3 regions of the Kitasatospora sp. NPDC048407 genome follow, and region 3 is predicted to be linked to each of the others. Evidence: riboswitches for the same ligand, from Rfam matches in the RefSeq annotation. Region 3 holds a riboswitch; each other region holds the start of a gene.
What was found. Region 3 has a riboswitch for thiamine pyrophosphate ahead of ACGFWJ_RS14365 (purine-cytosine permease family protein). Riboswitches for the same ligand answer to the same signal wherever they lie in the genome.
Positions count from the first base shown of each region.

Region 1: linked by a shared signal. The riboswitch ahead of thiC (phosphomethylpyrimidine synthase ThiC) and the one ahead of ACGFWJ_RS14365 (purine-cytosine permease family protein) in region 3 are both predicted to bind thiamine pyrophosphate.
Region 2: linked by a shared signal. The riboswitch ahead of thiO (glycine oxidase ThiO) and the one ahead of ACGFWJ_RS14365 (purine-cytosine permease family protein) in region 3 are both predicted to bind thiamine pyrophosphate.

Region 1 covers NZ_JBICXW010000014.1:72,878-82,486, forward strand. Annotated here, with positions in the region: gene ACGFWJ_RS24300 (NAD-dependent epimerase/dehydratase family protein) at 1-439, opposite strand, end outside; gene ACGFWJ_RS24305 (cytochrome P450) at 468-1,529, opposite strand; gene ACGFWJ_RS24310 (class I adenylate-forming enzyme family protein) at 1,544-3,019, opposite strand; gene ACGFWJ_RS24315 (glycosyltransferase family A protein) at 3,043-3,783, opposite strand; gene ACGFWJ_RS24320 (3-oxoacyl-ACP synthase III family protein) at 3,780-4,787, opposite strand; gene ACGFWJ_RS24325 (flotillin family protein) at 4,929-6,425, opposite strand; gene ACGFWJ_RS24330 (hypothetical protein) at 6,610-6,810, opposite strand; TPP riboswitch at 6,959-7,092, shown strand; gene thiC (phosphomethylpyrimidine synthase ThiC) at 7,088-8,884, shown strand; gene ACGFWJ_RS24340 (NUDIX hydrolase) at 9,206-9,609, shown strand, end outside.
Region 2 covers NZ_JBICXW010000026.1:37,142-46,750, reverse strand. Annotated here, with positions in the region: gene ACGFWJ_RS31955 (sulfite oxidase-like oxidoreductase) at 1-1, shown strand, start outside; gene pknB (Stk1 family PASTA domain-containing Ser/Thr kinase) at 20-1,750, opposite strand; gene ACGFWJ_RS31945 (hypothetical protein) at 1,815-2,120, opposite strand; gene ACGFWJ_RS31940 (thiazole synthase) at 2,227-3,018, opposite strand; gene thiS (sulfur carrier protein ThiS) at 3,020-3,229, opposite strand; gene thiO (glycine oxidase ThiO) at 3,226-4,371, opposite strand; TPP riboswitch at 4,366-4,478, opposite strand; gene ACGFWJ_RS31925 (NAD(P)/FAD-dependent oxidoreductase) at 4,527-5,732, shown strand; gene ACGFWJ_RS31920 (Rv2175c family DNA-binding protein) at 5,754-6,119, shown strand; gene thiE (thiamine phosphate synthase) at 6,116-6,751, shown strand; gene ACGFWJ_RS31910 (VanZ family protein) at 7,015-7,620, shown strand; gene ACGFWJ_RS31905 (polyprenyl synthetase family protein) at 7,621-8,727, opposite strand; gene metF (methylenetetrahydrofolate reductase [NAD(P)H]) at 8,901-9,609, shown strand, end outside.
Region 3 covers NZ_JBICXW010000006.1:147,348-156,956, forward strand. Annotated here, with positions in the region: gene ACGFWJ_RS14355 (ATP-binding protein) at 1-426, opposite strand, end outside; gene ACGFWJ_RS14360 (glycerophosphodiester phosphodiesterase) at 674-1,486, opposite strand; gene ACGFWJ_RS14365 (purine-cytosine permease family protein) at 1,566-2,924, opposite strand; TPP riboswitch at 2,915-3,066, opposite strand; gene ACGFWJ_RS14370 (trypsin-like peptidase domain-containing protein) at 3,308-5,065, shown strand; tRNA gene ACGFWJ_RS14375 (tRNA-Ser) at 5,124-5,209, shown strand; gene ACGFWJ_RS14380 (NUDIX hydrolase) at 5,280-5,840, opposite strand; gene ACGFWJ_RS14385 (hypothetical protein) at 5,845-7,332, opposite strand; gene ACGFWJ_RS14390 (hypothetical protein) at 7,414-7,635, opposite strand; gene ACGFWJ_RS14395 (FAD-binding oxidoreductase) at 7,741-9,105, shown strand.

The DNA of each region.
Region 1 (9,609 bases), on a different contig from region 3:
CGCCTGCGGCGAGGGCGAGTTGGTCCGCCTCGGCCTTCGTCCGGCCGTACGCGTTCAGGTGGCCGCCGGTGGTCGGGTGCTGCTCGGTCACCGACGTCCGGTCCGGGCGCGGGTCGTAGACGCTGGCGCTGCTGACGAACACGAACGGGCGGCCGCCGGCCGCCGCCAGCAGGCGGGCCGTCGCCTCGACGTTGACGGTGCGCTGGAGCCGCTCCTGCGGGGAGCCCGGAGGGTGGTCGCCGACGGCGGCCGCGCAGTGGATCACCGCGTCGGCGCCGGACAGGTCGGGAACGTCGGCGGCGGTGGCGTCCCAGGGCAGGTGGGTGCCGTGCCGGGCCGGACGGCGGCCGAGGGCCAGCACCCGGTGGCCGCGGGCGGTGGCGAGGGCGGCCAGGTGGGCGCCGCAGAAGCCGGTGGCGCCGGTCAGGGCGAGGGTCATCGGGGGCACGGGGCGGCTCCGGGCGGGGTCAGCTGGGTCGGCGGGCCGGGATCGCTCCCAGCAGGCAGCTGCGGTAGGACGGCAGGGCGCTGCGGGAGTGTGCGGTGGTGCGCAGGACGCGGGGGCGGTGCGGAGTCAACACGGCGAGCAGGTCGGCGAGTTGGGCGCGGGCCAGGGTGGCGCCCGGGCAGGCGTGGCGGCCCAGGCCGAACGGGGCCTGGGCGGCGAGCGCGGGGTCGCCGGTGGGGGTGTCGCGGTGGGCTTCGGCGGCATGCCGGGCGACCAGCAGCAGGCGGTCGCCCCGGCGGACGGGGTGGCCGAGGACGGTGGCGTCGGCGGCGGCCGCCCGGGGCAGGACGGGGGAGGCGGCGGTCAGCCGGAGCAGTTCGGCGGCCAGCGCCGGGGCGTCGGCGACGGCCTGCTCCCACCGGTCGGCGCGGGCGCACCAGGCGGCGGCGCGGGGCAGCGCGGCCAGTGTGGTGTTGACGGCGGCGACCGCGAGCATCGCGTCCCGGGGGTCGGGCAGCAGCGCGGTCAGCTGCCCGGCGGCCCGGCGGGCCCGGCGTTCGGCGCCCGGGCGGGGCAGCAGCGTGGGCAGGTGGGTGCGGGCGGTGGTGGCGGCGGCCCGTTCGGCGGCGGCGGCCAGCGCGAGCGGGTCGGCGGTGCTGCCGGTGAGGGCGACGGCGGTGGCGCCGGCCAGCCGGCGGACCACCGGGACCAGGTCGACCGGTCCGGCGGCCAGCTCGGCCTCGAGCCCGGCCAGTACGGTCTGCCAGTGCGGGCGCAGCGCGGCGATCCCGTCGGAGCCCAGCAGGGAGGCCAACTCGCGCCGGGAGCCCCGGTGTTCGGGGCCGCTCTGGTCGAACAGCAGGCCGCCGCCGGTGAGCCGGGCCGCGGTGCCGCCGGTGGTGTGTTCGGCGGTGCGGTCCAGCGGCACCCGGGTGAGGATCTCCCGGTAGGCCTCCGGGTGGTGGACCAGCACCGTCCGGCCCAGCCGCAGCACGGGGCGGCGTCGGGTGGCCGCGAGCAGCGCGAACAGCACGGGGTGGCTGCGCAGGTAGACCGTGCGGTCGGCGGCGCGGGCGGTCAATCGGTGTGGTCGCCTCAACGTGCCCGCCCCGCCCGCCCGTTGGCCAGCCGCGAGGCGCAGTAGCGGGCGGCGGCCGCCCGGTCGGGCTTGCGGGAGCGGCCGGTGAGGGGGACGGCGCCGAGCAGCAGGGCGTCGGGGCGGGCGGAGCCCATCCGGGCCAGGGGGTCGCGCAGGGCGGTGCGCAGGCGGTGCGGGTCGGCGCCGGGGCGGGGCTGGACGAGGGCGATCAGGCGTTCGTCGCCGTCGGGGTCGGGAATGCCGACGAGCACGGCGAGTTCGACGTCCGGGAGGTGCAGCGAGGGCTCGTACAGGCCGGGGTAGATGTTCTCGGCGCGGCGCAGCACCATGTCCTTGAGCCGTCCGGCCAGCACGATTTGGCCGCGCGGATCGAGCGTCGCGCGGTCGCCGGTGCGCACCCACGGGTCGGGGTCCTCGCCGAGGTAGCGGTCGCGGGCGGCGGGGGCGGCGAGCAGCAGTTCGCCGTCGTCGGCGAGCCGGGTGCGGACGCCTGGGAGGGGGTGGCCGAGGAGGTCGCCGGGGCCGTGGTGGGCGCGCTTGTCGCTCTCCTCGACGGCTGCCGCGGGGAAGAGTTCGGTGAGCGCGTACACGCCCCAGGCCTCGGTGGCGCCCGCGTTCTTGGCGCGGCGCAGCAGGGCGGCGTCGGCGGGGGCGGAGCCGGTCCAGATGCGGCCGGTGAGGTGGGTGAGGGGTCGCAGCTGCGGGGGCGTCAGGTAGGTCTCGTCGGGGGCGAGGCGGTCGATCTGGCGTTGCAGAACGCGACTTCGGCGAGCGGGGAGGGCGACGGTGGCGCCCGCGGTGAGGGCGGGGATCAGGACGAAGGTGGTGCCGCCGAGCACGGTGCGGCCGGGGCGGGGGCGGACGAGGGCGTCGACGGCGCGCATCCCGGCGTCGAGTGAGGCCCGGGTGTGGACGACGGCGCGCGGGGCGGAGGTGGTGCCGGAGGTGAACACGATCACCGCGTCGCCGTCCCCGTCGTACGGGGCCGGGGGCGGCCCTGGGTGGTCGCCGAGGGCGCGGGCGCAGCCCGGGTGGCGGGGGCCGACGGTGGCCACGGGGGCGAGGGCGTGCAGCGGCGGCAGCTCCAGCCGGGCGCGGCGGGCCAGCGGCCGGGCCCAGCCGGCGACGGCCTGCGCGGCGGCGTCGGCCAGGATCAGCGCGGGCGGGGCGAGCGCGAGCCGGGATCGCAGTACGTCCGGCCCGGCGCCCGGGTCGAGGACGGCGACCCGCAGTCCGAGGCGGTGCGCGGCGAGCAGCACGGCCAGCCCGCGCGGCCCCGGGCGGACGGCGACTCCGAGGGTGTCGCCCGGCCGCAGTCCGTGCCGGTGGTGCAGGGCGGCGGCCAACTGACCGGTCGCGTCGGCCAGTTCGGTGCCGCGGGCGAGGACGCGCGGGGCGCCGCCGCGGGTCGTGCCGAGCAGGACCGGGCGGGAGCCGGCGTCGCGCAGGGTGCGGTCGAGCTGGTCGAGCATCGGAACTCCTTCGGCGGTGGGGGTCAGCGGACGTCGACCGAGCGGTGTCCGGCGCCGCGTTCGAGGTACCAGCGGGCGGTGCCGCGCAGGCCGTAGGCGCGGATCCGGCGGGTGGAGTTCTGCACCACCATGTCGGGGCGGTGCACGATCGCGGTACTGACCCGGCGGACCTGGTTGATGAAGGCGCGGTCGGTGGGGGACGGGCGCCGGGGCATGCCGCCGGACTCGAGGTAGAGCCCGGCGGTGATGGCCATGTTGTTGCCGGCGTGCATCCGGTACGGCGTCAGGTACCCGTGCCGGCGGCGGTGCGCGGGGCGGATCCGGCCGAAGAGCGCGCCGAGCGCGACCAGGACGCGGAACACGGTGCGCCCCACCGGGCCGTGCTCGTCGCGGCGGGCGGTGACCTTGCCGCAGACCAGGCCGCCGCAGCCGAGCATCCCGGCCCGGGCGGCCGCCGTCCAGCCGGGTTCGGGCAGGCAGTCGGCGTCGGTGCGGGCCAGCAGGGTGGCGCCGTGGTCGATGGCGTACCGGAAGCCGGTGTCGACCGCGTAGCCCACGCCCTTGGCCGGTTCGACCAACAGCCTTACCGGGAACGGGGCTTGATCGGCGAACGCCCGCACCTGCGCGCAGGTGTCGTCGGTGGAGCCGTTGTCGACCACCAGCAGGGTGAAGTCCAGGTCGCGCTGGCCGGCCAGGGCGCGCAGGGTGCCGCCGATCCTGGCCGCCTCCTGGTAGGCGGGGACGAGCACCCAGAGCGCCGTCACGACTTCTCCCAGACCATCGTCATCAGGCTGACCCCGCCGCCCAGGCCGACCATCAGGACCCGCTCACCAGGCTCCAACTCGCTGATTGTCCGGTCGAGTTGGACGCCGATGGTGGCCGAGGCCAGGTTGCCGAGCTCGGGCACGGTGACCACCAGCTTGTCGGCGGGCACCCCCGTCAGCTCCACGAACCGCTCCAGGTACGGCAGCGTGACCTGGTGCACCAGCACCCGGGCGTAGGCGTCCCAGCCGAAGCCGGTGCGGGTCGCCACCCGGGTCAGGATGTCCGCCCCGATCCGCTCGAAAACCCCGCGCAACTCCTTGCCGCCGCCCCGGAAGTAGCTCCACTCGTCGCCGCGCGGGTGCCGCGAGCCGCCGCCCGGGATGCCGCCGACCTCCCAGTGCTCGGACGCCGTCTCGGTCTCGATGTCGAGGATGCCGCCGCGCTCCACCCGCTCCACCACCACGGCCGCCCCGCCGTCGCCGAAGGTGTAGCCCGCGAAGCCGTCGCGGAACTCCGCCAGACCGGACGGGTCGCGGCGCATCGCCCGGCTCGGCGTCTCCCCCGTCACCACCAGCGCCCGGCGGGCCCGGCCGGCCAGGATCATCGCGCGGGCGGTGTCGATGCCGTTCAGGAAGCTGTTGCAGGCGTTGGAGACGTCCAACGCGTGGGCGCGGGAGCCGAGTTCGGCCTGCACCAGGTGCGCGGTGGCGGGCTCGCAGACGTCCCGCGAGGCGGACGCGAACAGCAGCAGGTCGACGTCCCCGGGCCCGATCCCGCGCGCCGCGAGCGCCCGGCGGGCCGCGCCCAGCCCGAGCGTGGAGGCGTACTCGTCGTCGCGCGCGAAGTGCCGGGTGCGGATGCCGGTCGCCTTCTCGAACATGCCGTCGGGCAGCGGCAGCCCGGCGCCGGCGGCCACCTCGCCCTGCAACTGCCGTGAGGTGACGGTCTGTTGGGGCAGGTACGAGCCGGTCGCGGTGATGCCGATACGAGGCAGGAGGTCCATGGCTCGATGCTGGCGCGGGCCCGGCGCGCGGGCGTGAGTACGGGTACTCACCCGGGGCTGAGATGTGTGGAGGGCGGGCATGGGGCCGCCCGGGGAGGTTGTTCCCTCGCCCGGGCGGAACTCAGCTGTCGCTGAGGTGAGTTACTTGCTGTCGGCCTCGATCGGGATGACCTGCGCCGGAGCGGCGGCGGCCGGGGCAGCGGCCTTGGCGGCCTCGCCGTTCTCAGCCGCCGGGGACATCGCCGTGAGCAGCTGGCGGGCCAGGCCGAGGCCGGTCCCGCCCATGGTGAGCGCCTTGGCGAACATCTCGGACATGCCCTCGGCGCCGTTCAGCAGCACCATGTGCTCGACGTTGCCGAACGCGTCCGCGCCGGCCCGGACGATGGCCGGCCAGTTCTCGGCGAGCTGCTGGGCGACCACCGCCTCCTGGTTCTCGGCCAGCGCCGCGGCGCGGGCCTTGATGCCCTCGGCCTCGGCCAGGCCCTGCGCCCGGGTGGCCTCCGCCTCGGCGAGACCCTTCGCCCGGGCCGCCTCCGCCTCGGCCAGACCCTTGGCGGCCTCGGCGGCGGCCTGCGCCTCACCGGTGGCCCGGGTGGCCTCGGCCGCGGCCAGACCGCGGGCCTTGGTGGCCTCGGCCTCGGCCGCGGCGGCGACCTTGACCCGGTTCGCCTCGGCGGCGGTCTTCAGCTCGGTCTCCCGGGACAGCGCCTCGGCGGCGGAGATCCGGGCATCACGGTCGGCCTCGGCCTTGGTGCGGGTCTCGTACGCGCGGGCGTCGGCCGGCTTGCGGACATCCGCCTGCAGCTGCTGCTCCTTGCGGTGCGCCTCCAGCTCGGCGACCTTGGTCTCCTGGACCACGACCTCCTGCCGGGCGGCGGCCTGCGCGAGCGGGCCGGCCTGCAGCGCACGGGCCGCGGCGGTGTCCATCTCGGCCTGGTAACCGGCCTGCTGGATACCGGAGTTGCGGGTTGCCTCGGCCTTGCGGGCGAACGCCTCCTGCTCGGCCTCGGTGGCCCGTCGGTCCGCCTCGGCGGCGGCGATCCGGGCGTCGCGCTGGACGGCCGCGGCGTGCGGCGCGGCCAGGTTGGTGATGTACCCGGTCGGGTCCAGGATCTCCTGGATCTGCAGCGAGTCGATGATCAGACCGAGCTTCTCCATCTCGATGCCCGAGGCGGAGCGGGTCTCACCGGTGAGCCGCTCGCGGTCGCGGATCATGTCCTCGACCGTCAGCCCACCGACGATGGACCGCAGGTGGCCGGCGAACACGTTGTGCACCCGCTGGCCCATCATCTTCTGCTGGTCCAGGAAACGCCGGGCGGCGTTGGCGATCGACACCGGGTCGTCGCCCACCTTGAAGATCACAACGCCCTTGACGTGCACGGGAATTCCCTGCGACGTCACGCACTCCACGTCCAGCGCGGCCTCGTTCAGGTCCAGCGAGAGCCGGCGCACCGCCTGGACGCCCGGCACCACGAAGGTGCCCCGCCCGGTCACCACGCGGAAGCCCAGACCCTCGCCGTGCTTGGAACCCGAGATCACCAGCGCCTCGTTGGGTTCCGCCACGCGCCACATCAGCTTGAAAAGAACGATCAGCAGAACGAGGCCTGCGACGGCGCCGCCTGCGATGCCGACCAACATCGGCAATCCCCCCTTAGGAGCACACCGGTCCCGTGCTGCGCTTGGGTCGTGCAGAACTGGCGCGGAAACCGGTGGCAGCCGCATTCTCCGCCGTTCCGGATCAGGGGGGAAGGGTCTGGACCGTGGGAACTCTCACTGTCTCAAAAGTGTTGCGGCAGGTTTGTGGAGGCCGTCTGACGTGCAATCAAAAGGGCTCCACGTACACCGTGCGTGGTGGCTGATATTCGACCACCACCACCATGGTGCCCGGCTGCAGCGGCTCGCCCGGTGTGGCGCGGTACGCCAGGAACGCCTCGGTGCCCAGCCGTTCGGGCACGTGCACCATCACCTCGCCGACCAGGCCCGCGCCGATCCGCCCTGTCACCCGCCCCGTCAGTCCGATCACCTGCACGATTCTCCCACCTCGTACGGGGCGTGAACAGCTCGGGCCCACGCGGGAGTTGCCCGCCGGGGGAGGCCCGGGCGCGGGAGTGCGCCCTGGACCGGCGCCGTGACGTGCCCTACGGTGAGGAACCGAACGCAGGCGGACGACGCCTGCGCGGAACGGGAGCTCGGAGCACCGGGCTGAGAGGGCGCTGACGGTACGCGGGCCCGCGTACCACCTGCTGCGCCGACCGCAGGAACCTGACCGGGTAATGCCGGCGTAGGGAGTTGAAGGTCCGATGACCGCATTTTCCGAGTACCCGTCTGCCCGCGAGTCGGCCGCCACCGGGTACCCCACCCCCGCCTGGCGCAAGGCCTACCGCCAAGGCAGCCGCCCCGACCTGCGGGTCCCCTACCGCGAGGTCCACCTCACCGACGGTCGCACCGTCCCGCTGTACGACACCTCCGGCCCGTACACCGACCCCGACCTGCCCACCGACGTCCGCCGCGGACTGCCCGCCCTGCGCGACGGATGGATCCGGCAGCGCGGCGACGTCGAGGAGTACCAGGGCCGCGAGGCCCGCCCCGAGGACGACGGCATCAAGCACACCGCGCCGCGCGGCGGCGACCTGCGCAACCTGGACGCCGTCTTCCCCGGCCGCCCACGCCGCCCGCTGCGCGCCAGGGACGGCGAAGCCGTCACTCAACTCGCGTACGCCAAGCGCGGGTTGATCACCCCCGAGATGGAGTTCGTGGCGCTCCGGGAAGGCCTCGAACCGGAGTTCGTCCGCGAGCAGGTGGCCCGCGGACGCGCCGTCATCCCGGTCAACGTGAACCACCCCGAGAGCGAACCGGCCATCATCGGCACCGACTTCCTGGTGAAGATCAACGCCAACATCGGGAACTCCGCCGTCACCTCCTCCATCGAGGAGGAGGTGGAGAAGATGACCTGGGCCACCCGCTGGGGCGCCGACACCGTCATGGACCTCTCCACCGGCCGCAACATCCACACCACCCGCGAGTGGATCCTGCGCAACTCCCCCGTCCCGATCGGCACCGTCCCGCTCTACCAGGCACTGGAGAAGGTCGACGGCCGGGCCGAGGAACTCAGCTGGGAGGTCTACCGGGACACCGTCCTCGAACAGTGCGAGCAGGGCGTCGACTACATGACCGTGCACGCCGGCGTCCTGCTCCGGTACGTGCCGCTCGCCGCCCGCCGCAAGACCGGCATCGTCTCGCGCGGCGGCTCCATCATGGCCGCCTGGTGCCTGGCCCACCACCAGGAGAACTTCCTCTACACGCACTTCGAGGAACTCTGCGACCTGCTGCGCGCCTACGACGTCACCTTCTCGCTCGGTGACGGCCTGCGGCCCGGCTCCATCGCCGACGCCAACGACGAGGCCCAGTTCGCCGAACTCACCACCCTCGGCGAGCTCGGCCGGATCGCCCGCGCCAAGGACGTCCAGGTGATGATCGAAGGCCCCGGACACGTCCCGATGCACAAGATCCGCGAGAACATGGACCTGCAGAAGGAGATCTGCGACGAGGCCCCGTTCTACACGCTCGGCCCGCTCACCACCGACGTCGCACCCGGCTACGACCACATCACCTCCGGCATCGGCGCCGCGATGATCGCCTGGTGGGGCACCGCGATGCTCTGCTACGTCACCCCCAAGGAACACCTCGGCCTGCCCAACCGCGACGACGTCAAGACCGGCGTCATCACCTACAAGATCGCCGCCCACGCCGCCGACCTCGCCAAGGGCCACCCCGGCGCCCAGGCCTGGGACGACGCCCTCTCCGACGCCCGCTTCGAATTCCGCTGGGAGGACCAGTTCAACCTGGCCCTCGACCCCGAGACCGCCCGCGAATTCCACGATGAGACCCTCCCCGCCGAGCCCGCCAAAACCGCGCACTTCTGCTCCATGTGCGGCCCGAAGTTCTGCTCGATGAAGATCAGCAAAACCATCAATGAGAAGTTCGGCGGCGGCGAGGCCTCGCGGGAGTACGACGAGGCCGCCGTCGAGGGCATGAAGGCCATGTCCGAGGAGTTCGCGGCCCAGGGCAACCGGGTCTACCTCCCCCTGGCCGACTGACGGCCGACACAGAACGGCGCCGCGCCGGGAGGCAGGAAGGGGTCTCCCGGCGCGGCGCTTTGCCTGTTGGCGGGACTTCTCAGGCGATGCCGTGCCCGTAGCGGGGGGTGGAGATCACCGGGACAGTCAGTCGGTGAAACATATCGACGTCCCGTCGGATACGGCATCCGATGCGATAGGCAGTGCTGGAGTCGGCGGGTGCACTGACCTTGCGACCGCTTCGAGGTCCATATTCGTCAGTGTGACGCAAACTTTTCGGAACCTACCTGCCCAACCAGCTCCGTCTGACATGCTGAGGGTCCATCGAGAGGGGCCGTCGCGATGCAGTGGAAGATCCACGGGGAACGTCCGATCTACGAGAACCCATGGGTGAACCTGTGGCTGGCTGATGTCGAGCAGCCCGACGGGCACCGGTGGGAACACCACGTGGTCAAGCTGCGGCACCTCGCGGTCGCCGCTTTGGTGAACGCTGAGAAGCAGGTGTTGATGATGTGGCGGCACCGCTTCATCACTGATTCGTGGGCCTGGGAGCTGCCCATGGGCCTGATCGAATCCGACGAGACACCCGCCGAGGCCGCCGCGCGTGAGGTGCTTGAGGAGACCGGCTGGAAGACCGGGGAGATCAAGCCGCTCATCTACGCCCAACCGGCGAACGGCATCACGGACTCCGAGCACTTCGTCTTCCGAGCCGACGCGGTCGAGTACGTGGGGCCGCCGACCGAGCG
Region 2 (9,609 bases), on a different contig from region 3:
AACCCCGGCGGGGCGAGGTTCAGAAGAGGCTGATGGTGATGGTCACCGTCGACCCCTGCGGGCGCGGCGTCCCCGCCGCGGGGGACTGCTCCGTCACCTTGCCGAACGGCAGCAGACCGGAGACCTGAGCGGTGAAGCCCGCGTCCTGCAGGGCCTTCGCCGCGTCGTCCTTGCTCATCCCGGAGACGTCCGGCACCAGGTGCATGCCCTTGGAGACCGTCAGCGCCACCGGCGAGTTCGGGGACAGCGCCGTTCCGGGCGCCGGGTCGGTGGAGATCACCGCGCCCTTCGGCACCGAGTCGCTGAACTGCTCGGTGGTGGTGCCCGCCGTCAGCCTGGCGCCGGACAGCGCCTTGGACGCCTCGGCCAGCGGACGGTTCGCCACCTCCGGCACCGGCACTCGCTCCGGGCCGCGCGAGACGACCACCTTCACCGCGTCGCTCTTGCGGACCTTGGCGCCCACCCCCGGGTCGGTGGAGATCACCTGGCCGGCCTGCACCGACTCGCTGAACTGCTCGCTGAACGTGCCGTGCAGGCCCTGCTTGTCCAGCACCGTGACGGCCTGCTGCCGGCTCTGCCCCAGCACGCTCGGCACCGTCGCGTACACCGCGCCGGACAGCGTGTACGTCACGCCGCCGACCAGCAGCACCACCACGAGCACCACCGCCGACCAGATCAGCGGGGTGCGGCTGCGCCGGGGCGCGCTGCGGCGGCGGCGCGGCGGCGGGTCCTCGTTCACCGGGCGGATCGGCGGCAGCAGGTCCGGCGGGACGTCCAGCACGCTGGTGCGCTCCAGGCCGGGCGGGGCGCTGATCACCGCGGTCGCCTCGCCCGGGCCGAACTGCGGGGTGGGCCGGTGCGAGGCCGGCGGCTCCGCGTCCAACTGCCCGTCCGGCAGCGCCCGGCGCACCCGTTGCACGGCCGCCAGCAGCTCCACCGCGTCCCACGGCCGGGCCTGCGGGTCGCGGGCGGTGGCGGCGGCGACCAGCGCGTCCAGCTCCGGGCCCACGGCGGGGGCGGTGCGGGACGGCGCCGGGACGTCCTCGTGCAGGTGGCGGTACATCACCTGGGCGGCGTTCTCGCCGGTGTGCGGCTTGGTGCCGGTCAGCATCTCGTACAGCAGGATGCCCGCCGCGTAGACGTCCACCCGCTGGTCGGTGGCCGCGTCCTGGCGGATCTGCTCCGGGGCCAGGTACGAGACGGTGCCGAGCAGTTGGCCCGCCTCGGTGGCGGCGGTGGTGTTCGAGTCGGCGGCGCCCATGATCCGGACCAGGCCGAAGTCCGCGACCTTCACCATGCCGTTGTCGGTGATCAGCACGTTCTCCGGCTTCACGTCCCGGTGCACCAGGCCCGCCCGGTGCGCCGCGCCGAGCGCCGCCAGCACCGGCTCCAGGACGTCCAGCGCGGCCCGCACCGAGAGCGCGCCGCGATCGCGCAGCAGGTCGCGCAGGGTATGGCCGGGGACGTACTCCATCGCCATGAACACCGCGCGCGGATCCGCGCCCTGGTCCAGCACGTTGACCACATTGGGGTGCGCGAGCCGCGCCACCGCCTTCGCCTCACGGATGAACCGCGCCGTGAAGTCGGCGTCGCCCGCCAGCGAAGGATGCATCACCTTCAGCGCGACGGCCCGGTCGAGCCGGGTGTCGGTGCCGCGGTAGACGGTCGACATGCCGCCGACGGCGATCCGCTGCTCGACCCGGTAGCGCCCGTCGAGCAGCACGCCGAGCAGAGGGTCACCTATGGTCATGTCCACCCGAGGAGTCTAGGGGCCGAAGCACGTGCGGTCCGGCAGGGGCCCGGTGTCGAGCCCGTCACCAGGGGATGCGCGGCGGGAAGAGCATCAGCAACGTGATCAGCAGCGCCAGTTGCAGCGCGTGCCCGATCAGTGCCCCCACGCCCGCCCGCAGCCAGCGCCGCGCCGTCGTCGGGTGCCGACGTGCGGTGGCCGCGCCGATCGCGGCGCCGAGCAGCATCGGGCCCAGCAGCAGCACGGTGCCCAGCAGCGACAGACGCGTGCCCCAGATCCTGGTCAACAGGAAACCGTCGATCAGCACGATCGGCGCCCAGGCCATCGCCGCGCCGAGCAGGTCGGTGGCGCGGTCGCCCGAGCGTTCCACAGAATCCCCCTTCCGCATGGAGGTGCCATGGTGGCAGCTGGCCCGGGTGCGGGAGCGGTCGTGGGGCGGACCGTTCCCGAACCGGGACACAGCGGGGAACCCGCCGTCAGAACGCGGGGCGCTCCCGGGTGTCGGCCAGGCCGGTGGTGGGGGAGGAGGCCTCGGCGTAGTAGCGGCGCGGGATCCGGCCGGCCCGGTGGGCGAGGCGGCCGGCCTCGACGGCGCGGCGCATCGCGTCGGCCATCAGGACGGGCTCCTGGGCGCGGGTCACGGCGGAGGCCAGCATGACGGCGGAGCAGCCGAGTTCCATCGCCAGGGCGACGTCGCTGGCGGTGCCGGCGCCCGCGTCGAGGACCACCGGGACGTTCGCGGACTCCACGATCAGCTGGAAGTTGTGCGGGTTGCGGATGCCCAGGCCGGAGCCGATCGGCGAGCCCAGCGGCATGATCGCCGCGCAGCCGACGTCCTCCAGCTTGCGGGCCAGCACCGGGTCGTCGTTGGTGTACGGCAGCACGGTGAAGCCGTCGTCGACCAAGGTCTCGGCGGCGTCCAGGAGTTCGATCGGGTCGGGCAGCAGGGTGCGCTCGTCGGCGATCACCTCGAGCTTCACCCAGTCGGTGCCGAGCGCCTCGCGGGCCAGGCGGGCGGTGAGCACGGCCTCGCCCGCGGTGTAGCAGCCGGCCGTGTTCGGGAGGATCCGGATGCCGTTGCGGGCCAGCACCTCCAGCACCGAGCCCTGGGTGGCGGTGTTGACCCGGCGCATCGCCACCGTGGTCAGTTCGGTGCCGGAGACCCGCAGCGCCTGCTCCAGCACATCCAGGCTGGGGGCGCCGCCGGTGCCCATGATCAGGCGGGAGGTGAAGGTGGTGTCGCCGATGGTCAGCAGGTCGTCGGCCATCTCAGCCTCCCTGCACGGCGGTGAGGATCTCCACCCGGTCGCCGTCGCCGAGCGCCGTGGCGGGCCACGAACTGCGCGGCACCACGGCCTCGTTGACGGCGGCGGCGACGCCGGTGTTGGCGGCGGACACCTCGGCGACCAGCACGTCCAGCGTGGTGGCGGCGGGCAGCGTGCGGGGTTCGCCGTTGACGGTCAGGGCGACGGTGTTCATGCGGGCACCTCGGTGCGGAAGCGGTCGGGGGTGAAGTCCGCGGCCAGCGGGTGGAGTTCGCCGGTGGCCAGGTAGTCGGCGAGCAGGTCGGCGGTGACGGGGGTGAGCAGCACGCCGTTGCGGTAGTGCCCGGTGGCGGCGGCCAGGCCGGGCAGCGCGGTCGGGCCGAGCAGCGGCGCGTTGTCGGGGGAGCCGGGCCGCAGCCCCGCGCCCGTCTCCACCAGCGGCAACTCGGTGATGCCGGGGACGAGTTCGTGCGCATCCCGGAGCAGCTCGTACACGCCGCCCGCGGTGACGGTGGTGTCGTGGCCCATCTCCTCGGTGGTCGCGCCGATCACCAACTCGCCGTCGGCGCGCGGCACCAGGTACAGGTGCTGCCCGCGCACCACGGCGCGCACATTGCGGGACAGGAACGGCGCGTACAGCTTCGGGACGCGCAGCCGCAGCACCTGCCCCTTGACCGGGCGGATGGCCGGCAGCACCCCGTCCGGCAGGCCCGGCAGCAGGTGGCTGCGCGAGCCGGCCGCCAGCACCGTCCGGCCGGCCGTCAGCTGCTCGCCGCTCAACAGGCGGACGCCGAGCGCCCGTTCGCCGTCCGTCACCAGTTCGGCGGCCTGGGTGCGGTGGAAGGCGACGCCGAGCAGCTTGCAGGCCGCGACCAGCGCGGCGGCGAGGCGGCGGCCGTCCACCTGGTGGTCCTCGGCGACGTGCAGGCCGCCGCGTATGCCCGGCGCCAGCATCGGCTCCAGCCGGCGGCACTCCCGGCCGGTCAGCCACGTGGACTCCAGGCCCAGCCGGCCGTGGAAAGCGTGCAGTTCGCGCAGTTCCTCGCGGTCGTCGGAGTCCAGCGCGACGGCCAGCGTGCCGGTGCGGCGGTAGCCGGTGTCCAGGCCGGTCAGCTCGGTCAGCTCGGCGGCGAACGCCCCGTAGCGCTCGTTGGACGCCATGCCCAGGCGCAGCAACGGCTCCTCGCCGTACTGGAGTTCGGTGACCGGCGCGAGCATGCCCGCGGCGACCTGGGCCGCGCCGCCGCCCGGCGACGGGTCCACCACCGCGACGCTCAGCCCGCGCTGCGCGGTACGCCAGGCGACGCCGAGGCCGATGATGCCCCCGCCGATCACCAGCACGTCGAAATGTGCCACAGCGCTTCTTCTCCCTTCGCCGGCATGACCCGGATCAGGTTCGGACGGTCGCGGGCCGCCACAGCCCGCCTCTCAGCCCGGTGCGCCGGGCTCCCGTGATAGTTCAGTCCCTCCACTTTAACGCCGGTGCCCCTGCCGACATCAGGCCGGTTAGGGTGGACGCCGTGGCTGAACTGAGGGCAACGGACCGGGTCGTCGTGGTCGGGGCGGGCATGGCGGGCGCACAGGCCGCCCTGAACCTGCGACAGGGTGGCTGGCAGGGCGCGATCACCCTGGTCGGCGAGGAACTCCACCTCCCGTACGACCGGCCGCCGCTGTCCAAGGACGTGCTGCTCGGCAAGACCGACGCCACCGCCTTCGAGATCGACTGGACCGACCTCGGCGTCGAACTGCGCACCGGCCACCGCGCCACCGGCCTGAACGCCGGCGTGCTGCACACCGACCGCGGCGAACTCCCGTACGGCGCCCTGGTGATCGCCACCGGCGCCGACCCGCGCACGCTGCCCGGTCTGCCCGACGCGCGCACCTTGCGCACCGTCGACGACGCGCACGCGCTGCGCGCCGCGCTCACCCCCGACAAGCGGATCGTGCTGGTCGGCGCGGGCTGGATCGGCGCCGAGACCGCCACCGTCGCCCGCGCCCTGGGCTGCCACGTCACCGTCGTCGAGGCCGCCGCCACCCCGCTGGCCGGGGCGCTGCCCGCCGAACTCGGCACCCTGATGACCGACTGGTACGCCGCAGCCGGCGTCGAACTGCGCTGCGGCGTCGGCGTCGCCGGGGCCGCCGACGGCGGGGTGCTGCTCGCCGACGGCACCCACCTGCCCGCCGACGAGGTGGTGGTCGGCATCGGCGCCCGCCCCGCCACCGGCTGGCTCGCCGACAGCCCGCTCGCCCTCGACCCCGACGGCACCGTCCCGGTGGACGACCGGCTGCGCACCGCGCTGCCCGGCGTCTGGGCGGTCGGCGACTGCGTCTCCTACCCGTCCGCCCGGTTCGGCACCCGGCTCGCCGTCCAGCACTGGGACCACGCCCTGCACTCCGGTGGCGCCGTCGCCGCCTCGGTGCTCGGCACCCTGGACACGCCCTACGACCCCGTCCCGTACTTCTGGTCCGAGCAGTTCGACCGCATGGTGCAGTACGCGGGCCGGCACGCCGGCGCCGACCACCTGCTGTGGCGCGGCTCCCCCTCCGAGCGCGACTGGACGGTGCTCTGGCTGCGCGACGGCAAGCTGGTCGCGCTGCTCGCCGTGGACCGGCCGCGCGACCTCGCGCAGGGCCGCCGCCTGATCGAACGCGGCACGGTGCTCGATCCGGCGCTCGCCGCCGACCCGGCCGTCCAGCTGAAGGCCGCCGCCGGGTAGCGGGTGGGTAGGCTGGGTGCCGTGAGCAAGATTGATCCCAAGATTGACGCCCTGGTCCCCGCGTGGCTGTACCTGCCCGACATCTCGGAGCGGTGGGGCGTGGTGATCACCGAGGTCCGCGACATGGTGAAGAACCGCACCCTGCTGGCCGTCCGCCGCGGCGCGAACAACTCCCTCCAGGTGCCTGCCGACTTCATCGAGGACGACGGCCCGGTCAAGCACCTGGTCGGCACCCTCACGGTGCTCCGCGACTGCGGCTTCTCCGACGAGGAGATCCTCGAGTGGATGTTCACCGAGGACCCGTCCCTCCCCGGCAGCCCGATCCAGGCCCTGCGCGAGAACCGCGGCACCGAGGTCAAGCGCCGCGCCCAGGCCATGGCACTGTGACGCCCCGGCAGCAGCTCGCCGACGCCAGGCTCTACCTCTGCACCGACGCCCGGCGCGAGCAGGGCGACCTGGCCGACTTCCTGGACGCCGTGCTGGCCGGCGGCGTCGACATCGTCCAGCTCCGGGACAAGAACCTGGAGGCCCGCCAGGAACTCGAGTACCTCGAGGTCTTCGCGGACGCGGCCAAGCGCCACGGCAAACTGCTGGCCGTCAACGACCGTGCCGACGTCGCCTTCGACGCCCGCCCCGACGTGCTGCACCTCGGGCAGGACGACCTGCCGGTGGCCGTGGCCCGCGCCATCCTCGGCGAGGACGTGCTGATCGGGCGCTCCTGCCACTCCGAGGCCGAGGTGGACGCGGCGATCACCGAGCCCGGCGTCGACTACTTCTGCACCGGCCCGGTCTGGCCCACCCCCACCAAGCCCGGCCGCCACGCCCCCGGCCTCGACCTGGTCCGCCACGCGGCTGCCGCGAGGCCTGTCCGGCCGTGGTTCGCGATCGGCGGTATCGACCAGGACAACCTCGACCAGGTCCTGGCCGCCGGCGCCACCCGCATCGTGGTCGTCCGCGCCCTCACCGCCGCGGAGGACCCGGGCGCGGCGGCGGCACAACTGGCTGCCAGGCTGCGGTAGGTGGGCAGGGAGGGGGGCGCGAAACCGGGGGCGCGGGGAACTGCGCGACAAGCGCAAGGCCTGTCCGCAAGGTCGCGATCAAGTGCAGGTCATTGCCCTGCGTCGCGATCTTGCGGTTGGGTGCCTTCCGCTTCGCGCAGTTCTCCCCCAGCCCTAGCGGGCCGGGAGGTACCCCCACGCGCCCCCGGTTGTGCTCTCCCTGGTTTCGCACCCGTTCGCGCCTCCCTGGAACCGCGGCACGGCTCGGCGGCCTCCGTGCAGTCGTGAATCCCATATCCCCGGCCCGCCGGGCCGTGCTGCTCGCCCCGGTCGCCGTTCTCGCCACGGCAGTGGCTTTCGTTGCGCAGCGGCCGTTGCATCACCGTGCCGGGTGGCAGCCGTGGCTCGGGACGGTCAATGCGGCGGTGTTCTGGTCGTTGGCCGCGTTGCCGCTGTCGGCTGTGCTGGTGCGGGTGCTCTCCCGGCGCCGAGCCGCCTTCGCCGAGGTCGCCATGGTGCACGGGACAGTGCCGTGGGTCTGGATGATCCTGCTGCCGGGCCCGGGGGCGGGTGTCGCGCCCCGGCGGGTCAGCCTGGTGCCGTTTCGGGACCTGTACGAGGTCCTCACCCAGGGCACGCCGGTGACCGCGACGGTGCAGATCGGCGGCAACCTGCTGGTGTTCGCGGCGCTCGGCTTCTTCGCGCCGATCCGGTTCCGATCGCTCACGGTGCCGCGGGTGCTGGCGCTGGGTGCGGCCTGCTCGGTGCTGGTGGAGACGGCCCAGTACGTGCTGTGGCTGGACCGGGTCTCCTCGGTGGACGACGTCCTGCTGAACGCCGCCGGCGCCGGGCTGGCCGCGCTCGCCTCCCGGCGGTGGCGGGACCGCTGATCAGTACTTGCGCACCGTCGCCGCGTCCGCCAGGGCCTGGAGCACCTCGCGGGTCGGGCCGTCGGCGATCGGCGCGTTGTGCAGGGCGGTCAGTGCCTCGGTGAGCAGCTGGTCGATGCGGGCCTCGACGATCGCCGGGGCGCCGCTGGCGGAGATCAGTTCGCGCAGCTCGGCCACCTCGTCCGGGGTGAGGTCGGGCGCGCCGAGCCGGGTGTCCAGGGTCTTGGCGTCGAGCTCCGAGAGTCCGCGCATCGCGTGCGCGACGAGCAGGGTGCGCTTGCCCTCGCGCAGGTCGTCGCCGGCCGGCTTGCCGGTGACCGCCGGGTCGCCGAACACGCCGAGCAGGTCGTCGCGCAGCTGGAAGGCCTCGCCGAGCGGCAGGCCGAAGTTGCCGAGCGCCTCGACCAGGTCGGGGCCGGCGCCGGCCAGCAGTGCGCCGACCTGCAGCGGGCGCTCGATGGTGTACTTCGCGGACTTGTAGTGCAGTACCGTCCGCGCCCGGTCCAGTGCGTCGGCGTCGGTGGAGTCGCCGGCCACCGGCTCCAGCACGTCCAGGTACTGGCCGAGCATGACCTCGGTGCGCATCAGGTCGAACACGGGCTTGGCGGCGGACACCGCAGGGGCGGGCAGGCCCGAGCGCTGGAACAGCTCGTCGCACCAGATCAGCAGCAGGTCGCCGAGCAGCACCGCAGCGGACGCGCCGTACTGTTCGCGGTCGCCGCGCCAGCCGTTGGCCCGGTGCATGCCCTCGAAGCGGCGGTGCACGGACGGCAGGCCGCGGCGGGTGTCGCTGCGGTCCATCAGGTCGTCGTGCACCAGGGCGCTGGCCTGGAGCAGCTCCAGGGCGGCCGCGGCGCGTTCGATGCCGGGTTCCTCGGCGCAGCCGCCGGCCGCGCGCCAGCCCCAGTAGCAGAACGCCGGGCGCAGCCGCTTGCCGCCGTCGAGCAGGAACTCGCGCAGCGCGCCGGCGACCGGACCGAGCTGGTCGGAGATGCCGGAGAGCAGGGCGGTCCGTTCGGCCATGAACGCGCTGAGCACGGCGTTGACGCGGTCGCGCACGTCCTCCGCATCGACGGGGTTGCGGGGAAGACGGATGGAGGAGGGCACCTGGAACTCCGGATAGATTGGTCTGACAGTCAGACTAACGCCCCCGCCTGGGTGCACTCGTCCGCCGACGCCCGGGCCGGACCGCCGGGACGCGCCCGGGGGAATCTCGATTACTGTCTCAACCCCTGGACTCGGTTTGTCCGGGCCGCGCCGCCGAACGCTAACCTGCCTGCATGGCACTCGGGATTCCCTCCACCAGAAGCGACCGCGCCCAGACCGTGCGCGACCTGCTGGCGGCAGGCGACCGCTCCTTCTCCTTCGAGTTCATGCCGCCCCGCAACGAAGAGGGCGAGCGCAAACTCTGGGACGCGATCCGCCGCGTCGAGGCGCTCGACCCGAACTTCGTCTGCATGACCTACGGCGCCGGCGGATCCTCCCGAGGCCGCACCGTCAACCTGGTCGGCCGGATCGCCACCGAAACCACCCTGACCCCCGTCGCGCACCTCACCGCCGTCGACCATTCGGTGGCCGAACTGCGCAACATCATCGGCCAGTACGCCGACGAGGGCGTGCGCAACGTGCTCGCCGTCCGGGGCGACCCGCCCGGCGACCCGATGGGCGAGTGGGTCCGTCACCCCGACGGCGTCAGCTACGCCTACGAACTGGTCGAACTCATCAAGGGCATCGGCGACTTCTGCGTCGGCGTGGCCGCGTTCCCGCAGATGCACCCGCGCTCCAGCGAGTGGGACGAGGACATCAAGCACTTCGTCGCCAAGTGCCGGGCCGGCGCGGACTACGCGATCACCCAGATGTTCTTCGAGGTCGAGGACTACCTGCGGCTGCGCGACCGGGTCGCCGCGGCCGGCTGCGAGACGCCGATCATCCCGGAGATCATGCCGGTCACCAACATCCGCCAGCTGGTCCGCTTCCCCCAGCTGTCCG
Region 3 (9,609 bases):
GGCCAGCTTGCCGACGATGCTCAGCCCCCGGCCGCCGTGCGCCGACACCGACGGGCTGGCCGGCACCGGCCGGGTGGTCGCCCCACCGTCCGTCACCTCGAGGGTCAGCAGACCGTCCCCGCGCATCCGCCAACTCCACAGCACCGTACCGATCTCCGCGTCGTCATCGCCGTGCGGATGCCACTCGGACGATCTGTCCGCCTCGTCGGGATCATCGGCCGGCAGCGGTCTGGCGTGACGACAGGAATTGCTGAGCAGTTCGGAGAGGATCAACACCGCGTCGTCAATCACCCCGTCCGGTATCGAGCGATCACCGAGATCGTCGCGCAGCCTCCGCCGCGCGGTCGAAACACTGGCCGGACCGTGCGGAACGGCCATGGCCGATGAGGTCGACCCGGCCTGAACTGGCAAAGCTCGCGCCACCATCAACGCCACCCCCGGACCTCCTTCAGCTTCTGCCGAGGGATGGATGCCCGCCGTTAATGCATCGGAAACGGGAGTTCGACGATCCGATCGCGGCATTAACGAGATCCGCACGACGGGCGGCCAAAAGGTGAGGAGCGTCTCACCTTCGGTCTCACCGGGGGGCTTGTCCGAATGGCCAACAGGAAATACCCCGTTCGGTATTTCTGTCACGCCTATGGGGCGCGGGTGCCACCCGCCGGTTGCGCGGTCAGCGGCCCAACTGGGCCAGTACGTCGGCCGGTCGATTGGTGATCAGCGCCTCCACGCCCAGTTCCAGGCAGAGTTCGACGTCCTCGGGGCGGTCCACCGTCCACACGTGCACGCGGTGGCCGGCCCGGCGCAGCGCCCGGATCAGGTCCGGGTCGCGGCGCACCAGCGAGATGCCCGGGCCGGCGATCGACGCGCCGCCCGGCAGCGCCTTGGTGCGGCCCAGCAGCGGCACCGGGCGCTCCCACAGGTACACCCGGGGCACCGCCGGGGCGTTCCGGCGGACCCGGTGCAGGGCGAGCTCCGAGAAGCTCATCACCCGCACCGTGGACTCCTCCGGCGTGGCCGGCAGCAGCCCGAACCGGCCGAGCATCCGCAGCAGTTCGGACTCCACCCGGCCCGCGTACCGCACCGGGTGCTTGGTCTCGATGGCCAGCTCCACCCGCCGCCCGGTGTCCGCGACCAGCTCCAGCAGCCGCTCCAGGGTCAGCACGGAGCTGCGCTGCGGCTGCTCCGGGTGCTTCCACGAGCCGAAGTCCAGCGCGGACAGCTGCGCCAGCGTCATCGTCGACACCACGCCCTGCCCGTCCGAGGTGCGGCGGACGTTGCGGTCGTGCACGCACACCAACTGCCCGTCGGCGGTGACCCGGACGTCGCACTCCAGTCCGTCCGCGCCCTCCTCCAGCGCCCGCTTGTAGGCCTCCTCGGTGTGCTCCGGAAGGGCCGCGGAGGACCCTCGGTGGGCGATCACCTTGACCGCGGAGCGGTCGATCGGAGCGGGGAGCGGGGCCGAGGCGCTGTGCTGGGTGTTCACGTCAACCAGCCTACGCGGCACCGGATGACGGGTGGCTTCCGATCCGGCAACACTGCGGTGAACAGCCCTTGATGCGGCGTCAGCCCTTGCGGCGCTCCACGGCCGCCACCGCGCCGGTCGCCAGCGCCGCCACCAGGAACGAGAACAGCGAGGCCGAGCTCCACGCCTGCGGGGTGAAGTGCACGGCCTCCTGCGCCTGCGTCCACAGGTCCGTCCACCAGCCGGCCACCGCGGTCGGCGCCAGGAACTGGTACACCGCGAAGCCCAGCGCCCACGGCGCCAGCATCACCCAGCGCGCCGGGGCGTCCTGGGTCAGGTTCCAGCCGCGCCGGCCGGCCCCGAGGAAGTAGTCCACCGCCAGCACCGCGAACAGCGGCACGAACACCGACCCGATCAGGCCGAGGAACGCGTAGTACGAGTCGGTGAACTCCTTGATGCGCAGCGCCAGTACCGTCACCAGCACGCCGATGCCGCCGGTCAGCACCCGCCGGTCCACCTTCGGCCACAGGTTGTGGATCGACATCGCCGTCGAGTACACGTTCGCGAACGACTGGTCCGACTCGCGCAGCACCAGCACCAGCAGGAACGCCCAGCCCGCGGCCACGCCGGTGAACGAGCCGAGGATCTTCTCCGGGTCGCCGCCGGACTGCAACAGCGCCACCACGCCCAGCACGTAGCACCACACCTGGGCCACCGTGTAGCCGGAGAACGTCCCCCAGAACGCGCTCGCCGAGGTACGTGCGTGCCGGGTGTAGTCGGCGGCCAGCGGGACGAACGAGATCGACACCGCGATCACCGCGTCCGTGGCCGACAGGAAGCCGTCCCAGTTGCCCGCACCCGGGTCCGGGAAGCCCAGCCGGGCGAACTGCACCGTGAAGTACACCATCGCCACACCGACCGCGACGGCCACGTACTTGCGCAGCACCGCGATCGCGCCCAGCGGCCAGATCGTCAGCACCGTCGTCAGCACGCCCGCCAGCAGCACGAACAGCCAGCGCCAGCCCTCGGTGCCGGCCACCGTCTGGGCACCCCAGGCGATCACCGTCAGCTCGTACACGCCCCAGCCGACGCACTGCAGGATGTTCAGCACCGTCGGCACGTACGACAGCCGGGTGCCGAACAGACCGCGCAGCACCGCCATGGCCGGCGCGCCCGTGCGGGCGCCCACCAGCGCCGCCACCGCGAGCATCGCGGTGCCGATCGCGGTACCCGCCACGATCGCCGTCACGGCCGCGGTGAAGCCCAGCTCGTGGCCCTGCTTGCCCAGCACCGTCGCGGCGCTGGTGAACCCGATCAGGCTCACCCCGAGGTTCGCCCACAGCGCGAACAGCGCCCGGAAATCCAGCGTCCGCGGCGGCGCCGTGTCGAGGGTCAGCGGGGCCTCGGCCCGCGCGGCCGTCTCAAGATCGGAAATTGGGGCAGACGGAACAGCCGTCATGGCCGATACTCCCTACGCCGGCATTACCCGGACAGGTTCCGGCGGTCAGCGCCCCCTCGACCGGGGTGGCGACACCGCCATGCCCTACGGTCGATCCGGCGCACTCTCAGCCTGGCTGGTCCAAGCTCCCGCGACGTTCTTCGGTTTACAGGAGCGACAGGCTAGCCTCCGGGTGGGAGAACGCCAAGGCCGGGGGGAACGGCGTCCGCATCGCGGGACCACTGATGTCCATGTCAGCGAGGCCTAAGGCTTCTCATGATTTCTTCAGGGGCCCGCTTACGGTGTCCGAATCCGGCATAGGAAAAACTGTGCCCCGAGGCTGTGGCCGCGCCGACCGAGCGACGGACCGCAGCCCAAGGTTCTGTCAGCGATGGAGGTCGTCCGTGAGCACCGAGCACGCGAGTGGTACCACCCCGCCGGAGAAGGCCCCCGAGGCCACCGGCACCGAGGCGGCCGCCGCCACCGCCGGAACGCCCGCGCCCGCTCCCTCCTACCTCGACGCCCCGCCGCCGGTGCTGCCGGCGGCCCCGACGGCGCCCGCGCCCGCCGCGCCGGTGCCCGACCAGACCATGCAGCTCGGGAAGGTCCCCGCCGCGCCGGCGGCCCCGCCGGTGGCCCCGGCCCCGGCTCCGGCTCCGGCTCCGGTGGACGCGCCGCCGCCGTTCCAGAACCCGTACGGCAGCGTCAGCGAGCCGGCCAGCCCCTACACGCCGACCACCGTCGCCCCGGCCGTGCCGCCGCACGCCCAGGAGGCACCGGCCAACCCCTACGCGTCGGCCCCCGATGCCCAGCCCGTGGCGGCCAACCCGTTCGCGCCGACCGCGGTCGCCCACGACCCGCAGGGCACCCCGGGCGTCCCTGGCGTCCCCGGCGCCCCCGGGGAAGGGCAGCACCCGTTCGGCGCCGGTCACCCGGTGGGCGGCTGGGGCCACCCGGCCGGCGGTCCGGGCGGCGTCGGCGGGCCGGGCGAGCCGGGTGCGCCGTGGGGCGGCCCGCAGCCCGCTCCGGGCGGCGGCTCCGGCAAGAGCAAGCGCGGCGGCCTGGTCGCGCTGGTCGCGGCGGTCGCCCTGGTGGCCGGCCTGGCCGGTGGCGCGATCGGCGCGAGCGTCTCCGGCGGGAACGGCGACAGCGGCACCAAGCACACCAGCACCACCGTCAGCGTCGGCAACGCCCACCAGACCCTGGACCGGGCCCCCGAGTCCGTCGCCGGGATCGCCGCCAAGGCGCTGCCGTCCACCGTCACCATCAAGGCCTCGAACTCCAGCGAGTCCGGCACCGGCACCGGGTTCGTCTTCGACACCGAGGGCCACATCCTGACCAACAATCACGTGGTCGCGCCCGCCGCCAAGGGCGGCAAGCTCTCCGTCAAGTTCTCCGACGGGTCCTCGTACACCGCGTCCGTGGTCGGCCGCGCCGAGGGCTACGACGTCGCGGTGATCCGCCTCGACAACCCGCCCAAGGACAAGCTCGTCCCGCTGCCGCTCGGCGACTCCGACAAGGTCGCCATCGGTGACTCCACCATCGCCATCGGCGCGCCCTACGGCCTTGAAGGCACCGTCACCACCGGCATCATCTCCGCCAAGGACCGCCCGGTCGCCTCCGGCGACGAGACCGGCGCCAACTCCTCGTACATGAACGCCCTGCAGACCGACGCGTCGATCAACCCCGGCAACTCCGGCGGCCCGCTGCTCGACAGCTCCGGCTCGGTCATCGGCATCAACTCGGCGATCCAGTCGAACACCAGCGGCTCCGGCCGGGCCGGCTCCATCGGCCTCGGCTTCGCCATCCCGATCAACCAGGCCAAGTGGGTCGCCCAGACCCTGATCAAGGACGGCACCCCCGTCTACGCGATCCTCGGCGTCCTGCGCAACGACGACTACCGCGGCGACGGCGCCCAGATCGCCACCGCCCCCGTCCGCGACACCCCCGCCGTCACCCCCGGCGGCCCCGCCGACCAGGCCGGCCTGAAGGCCGGCGACGTCATCACCAAGCTCGGCGGCATCTCCATCGACAGCGGCCCGACCCTGGTCAGCGAGATCTGGACGCACAAGCCCGGCGAGAAGGTCGAGGTCGAGTACACCCGCGACGGCAAGGCCGCCAAGACCACCGTCACCCTCGGCGAACGCAAGGGCGACAACTGACCCCTCCACCACGGAGTGCACCGAACCCGCCCCGACCCGTTAGGCTGGCCTCCGCCGAGGAGGGTTGCCCGAGCGGCCTAAGGGAACAGTCTTGAAAACTGTCGTGGCCTCTGGTCACCGTGGGTTCAAATCCCACACCCTCCGCGCCTGAGAACGGCCCCCGACCTGCAGTTTCCGGTCGGGGGCCGTTCGGCGTCCGCGGGGTGAGGGGCCGTCAGGGGAGGCGGCCGTGGGCCTGGGCGAGGGTGAGGGCGGCGAGGGTCATGCCGTCGTCGAGGTGGCCGGTGGTGATCCAGTGGCGGAGGTCGGGGAGGGGGAGCCAGCGGGTTTCGGTGACTTCGTCGGGCAGCAGCGGGGTGCCGGAGGGGGTGTCGCGGACGGTGGCGTGGACGATCGCGACGGTGCTGGCGAGCAGGCCGGAGTCGGGGGTCATGGTGCCGAGGAGCTCGAACTCGGCGTCGGGGACGCCGAGTTCCTCGTGCAGTTCGGCCCGCGCGGTGACCAGCGGGTCGGCGCTCTGCGAGAAGCCGCGGGGCAGGCCCCACTGGGGGCGGCCGAGCGGGTAGCGGTAGGTGCGGACCAGTCCGATCAGGTCGTCGTGGACGGGGATGATCACCACGCCGAGGCCCTCGTCGCGGTGACGGATCCTCAGGTAGTGCCCGGCGGTCCCGCTCGGGAAGGCGACCTCGTCGTCGTAGACGTCGACGAAGCTGTTGCGGTACGCGAGGACTTCGCGGGTGCGGCGGATGGCGTCTGTGTGCTCGGTGTCTGTCATGGCGTCAGCTCCTCACGTCGACGACTCGTCCCAGCGCGCACGCCAGCCGCCGGGTGGAGAGCCGGCGTGCCACATTCTCCTTGCCCTTGCGGTACAGGACGTTGCCGACGGCGCCGGCCGCCATCGCGGGGTAGCCGACCAGCCCGGGCAGTTTCCACACCTCGGTGGCCAGCGCGGGGCCGACCGTGCCGGCCGCGGTGAGGATCAGTTCGACGGCCATCCCGCCGATCGGGACGAGGCCGGTCCGGTCGCCGAGGATGGCGGCGACCCGGCTCAGGTGGGCGTCCAGCGCCTTGCGCGCGGAGAGCGGGTCCTCGGCCGCGCGCAGCCGCTCAATGCCTTGCCAGAACGGCGATTTGGCGGTGCGGCCGCGTTCGGCGCGGGCCTGCAGCAGGGCGGCGATCGCGTCGGCGGCGTCGGTGCGCAGCGCCGCCATCCGGGCCCGTACCCGTTCGTCGGTGAGGCCGGCCGCCGCGCCGACCTTCACCTCGAACAGTGGCCCGTCCGAGGTCTCGTCGGTCTCCGGGAGGCTCCGTCCGGCCCGGTGGCGGTACTGGGCGAGGGCGAGTTCCTGGGCGGTGGCGCGGGCGGCGAGCCGGTTGTCGTCGTGGCCCTGGCCGGTGCTGAGGGTGGTGTCGGCGACGCCGATGGAGTCCACCACGATCAGGTTGTAGAGGGTGTCGACGAACTCCACCAGCAGGCCGAGGGTCTCCGGCCCGCCGACGATCTCCTCGGGGGTCCGTCCGGCGGCGTCGCCGGGCCACGGCCGGGCCAGTCGCAGCCGGCTGCGGTGGTGGAACGCGTGCGGGCGGTCGGCGCCGAGCCGGCGGATCGCGGTGGCCACCGTGGCGTGCACCTCCCGGTACGGCTCGGGCAGGTCCGCCACCGCCCGGCCCATCGGCGAGGTCTCGTCGACGGCGGCGAGCACCAGCTCGCCGAGCGCGTACAGCCGGGCCGGCGGCCGGGCGGCGACCCGGGGGAGGTGCCGGAACTCGTCGCGGACCACCGCCAGCCCGTCGGCCCGTTCCGGGTCGAGCCATTCGGCGTTCAGCAGCCGGTCGAAGTCGGCGGCCTGTTCCCGCACGTCGCCGGGGTCGAGGCCGTATTCGGTGGGGTCGTTGAGTTCGGGCAGCAGGCTGCTCAGGAACGGACTGGCCGGATCACCCGCCTGGGCGAGGATGCCGGCCACCGCCTCCTCGTACGAGCGCACCCCGAACAGGTGGAGCCGGAACGGGTGTTCGCCCGCCGCGCCGCTGTCCCGGGCCCGCAGCACGGTGGCCGCGACCTGCTGGAACCCGAACGAGTCGAACGCGTACGACTGCGGGACGACCACCTCGCGGCCGAGCGCCAGCGTCATCAGCACCTCGGTGAAGATCTGCAGATGCAGCTCGTCCTCGTGCCCCTCGGCCGTGCGGTCCGGTCCGGGCCAGGTCGTCCGGGTCGAGTCGAGCGACTCCAGGTACTGGTACCGCGTGCCGTCGTCGTACGCCATGTCGTGCCCCCCAGGACGAACCGTCGCACGGGGACGCTACTCGTGGCGTCCGGTACTGACCAGCCCCGGGGCGACGGGCCGTCAGAACAGCGTGGGTTCGCCGTCCTGGGCGGGCAGGCCGGGCAGCGCGTCCTGCCACAGGGTGGCGTCGCTGAACGGGAGTTGGCGCATGCTGCCGTCGCACAGCACCAGCGAGCGGCGGTCGCGTTTGTGGTCGTGGACGATGCCGTAGCCGGTGCGGCGGGTGGGCATGAGGGCGACCGGACGGCCGCAGGCGGGGCACTGGACACGGGGTGCGCGCATGGGTACCAGGGTGCCCGAACCGACCGACAGCCCGACAGTGGCTGGTGACGATTGCGGGGGGCCGGGCAGGGGAGGAGAGTGCGGGCGGAACGAGTGGAGGTTGTCGTGAGTGAGCTGGTCGAGCGGCTGAGCAACGGACTGCCGGACGGCGCCGTCGCGGTGGACCCGGACGTCACGGGCGCGTACGCCCGCGACATGGCGGGATTCTGCGAGGCGGGCGAGCCGGCCGTGCTGGTCTTTCCGGAGACGGTCGAGCAGGTGCAGCACGTGATGCGCACCGCCACCGAACTGCGGGTGCCGGTGGTGCCGCAGGGCGCGCGCACCGGCCTGTCCGGCGGCGCGAACGCCGTCGACGGCTGCATCCTGCTCTCGCTGACCCGGATGAACCGGATCCTGCACCTGGACCCGGTCGACCGGATCGCGATCGTGCAGCCCGGCGTGGTCAACGCCGAACTGTCCCGGGCCGCCGAGGCCCAGCAGCTGGCCTACCCGCCGGACCCGTCGAGCTGGGAGTCCTGCACCATCGGCGGCAACATCGGCACCGGCGCCGGCGGCCTGTGCTGCGTGAAGTACGGCGTGACCAGCGAGTACGTGCTCGGCCTGGACGTGGTGCTGGCCGACGGCCGACTGCTGCGGACCGGCCGGCGCACGGCCAAGGGCGTGGCGGGCTACGACCTGACCAGGCTGCTGGTCGGCTCCGAGGGCACCCTCGGCGTGGTGGTCGAGGCGGTGCTCGCGCTGCGTCCCGCGCCCGGCCCGCAGCTGGTGCTGGCAGCCGAGTTCGACTCGGTGGACGCCGCCGGGCGGGCGGTGTGCGACGTGATGGCCGCCGGGTTCACGCCCTCGCTGATGGAACTGATGGACGCCACCACCGTCCGGGCGGTCAACGAGATGGCGCAGATGGGGCTGCCGGAGTCCACCAGGGCGCTGCTGCTGGTCGCCTTCGACGGCCCGGACCAGCGCGAGCTGCTGGCCGCGGTCGGCGCGCTGTGCACGGCCGCCGGGGCCACCGAGGTGGTGCCGGCCGAGGACCGGGCCGAGTCCGAACTGCTGCTCCAGGCCCGCCGGCTGGCGCTGCCCGCGCTGGAGCGGATGGGCACCACGATGATCGACGACGTGGCGGTGCCGCGCAGCGCGCTGGCCGCGATGCTGAACGGCGTCGCGGAGATCGCCGAGCGGCACGGGCTGACCATCGGCGTGGTCTCGCACGCGGGCGACGGCAACACCCACCCGGTGGTGATCTTCGACGCCAAGGATCCGGAGCAGGCGGAGCGGGCCCGGATCTCCTTCGACGAGATCATGGCGCTCGGCCTGGAGCTGGGCGGCACGGTGACGGGCGAGCACGGCATCGGGTTGCTGAAGCGCGAGTGGCTGGCCCGGGAGCTGGGGTCGGTCGGGCTGGAGCTGCAGCGGCAGATCAAGGCGGTCTTCGATCCGCTGGGTCTGCTCAACCCGGGAAAGATGATCTGAGGATCGTTCTGAATTCGGATCGGATTTCCATTGCCCCTGGCGTGCGGATAAAAATCGACATTTGACGGTCATCTCGGCTGTGACCGGGGCGCGGGCGCACCATTCGTGCGCCTGCGGGGTGGAACGACTCGCCGGAAAGCGGCGGCCTGCGCTCCGCCGTCCGGGCAGAAGCGCAGCTCAACAGCCGTGCAACCAGCGGCCGGCCACCCCGTGCGGCGACCTCGGTATCACGCGAACGAGGGAAAAGGCCCAGTGGTGCTGGTGCTTTGTCGATTTGTTGCGGAATTCTGTTCCCAGGAAGAAGTGCAGGGAAGTGCAGGACAGCGATTCACGGTCATCAGCAGTGACCATCGGAACCGGACATCGGCAGCACGGAGGAAATCCATGGCGCGCTACTGACCTCCCGGCGGGAGGTGCGGCCGGACCGGCGGGGGCGCCGGACCGGCCCGAGCACGGACCGCCGGAGTACCCGGGAGTGGAAAGGGTCACCCGCCTCGGGGAGCA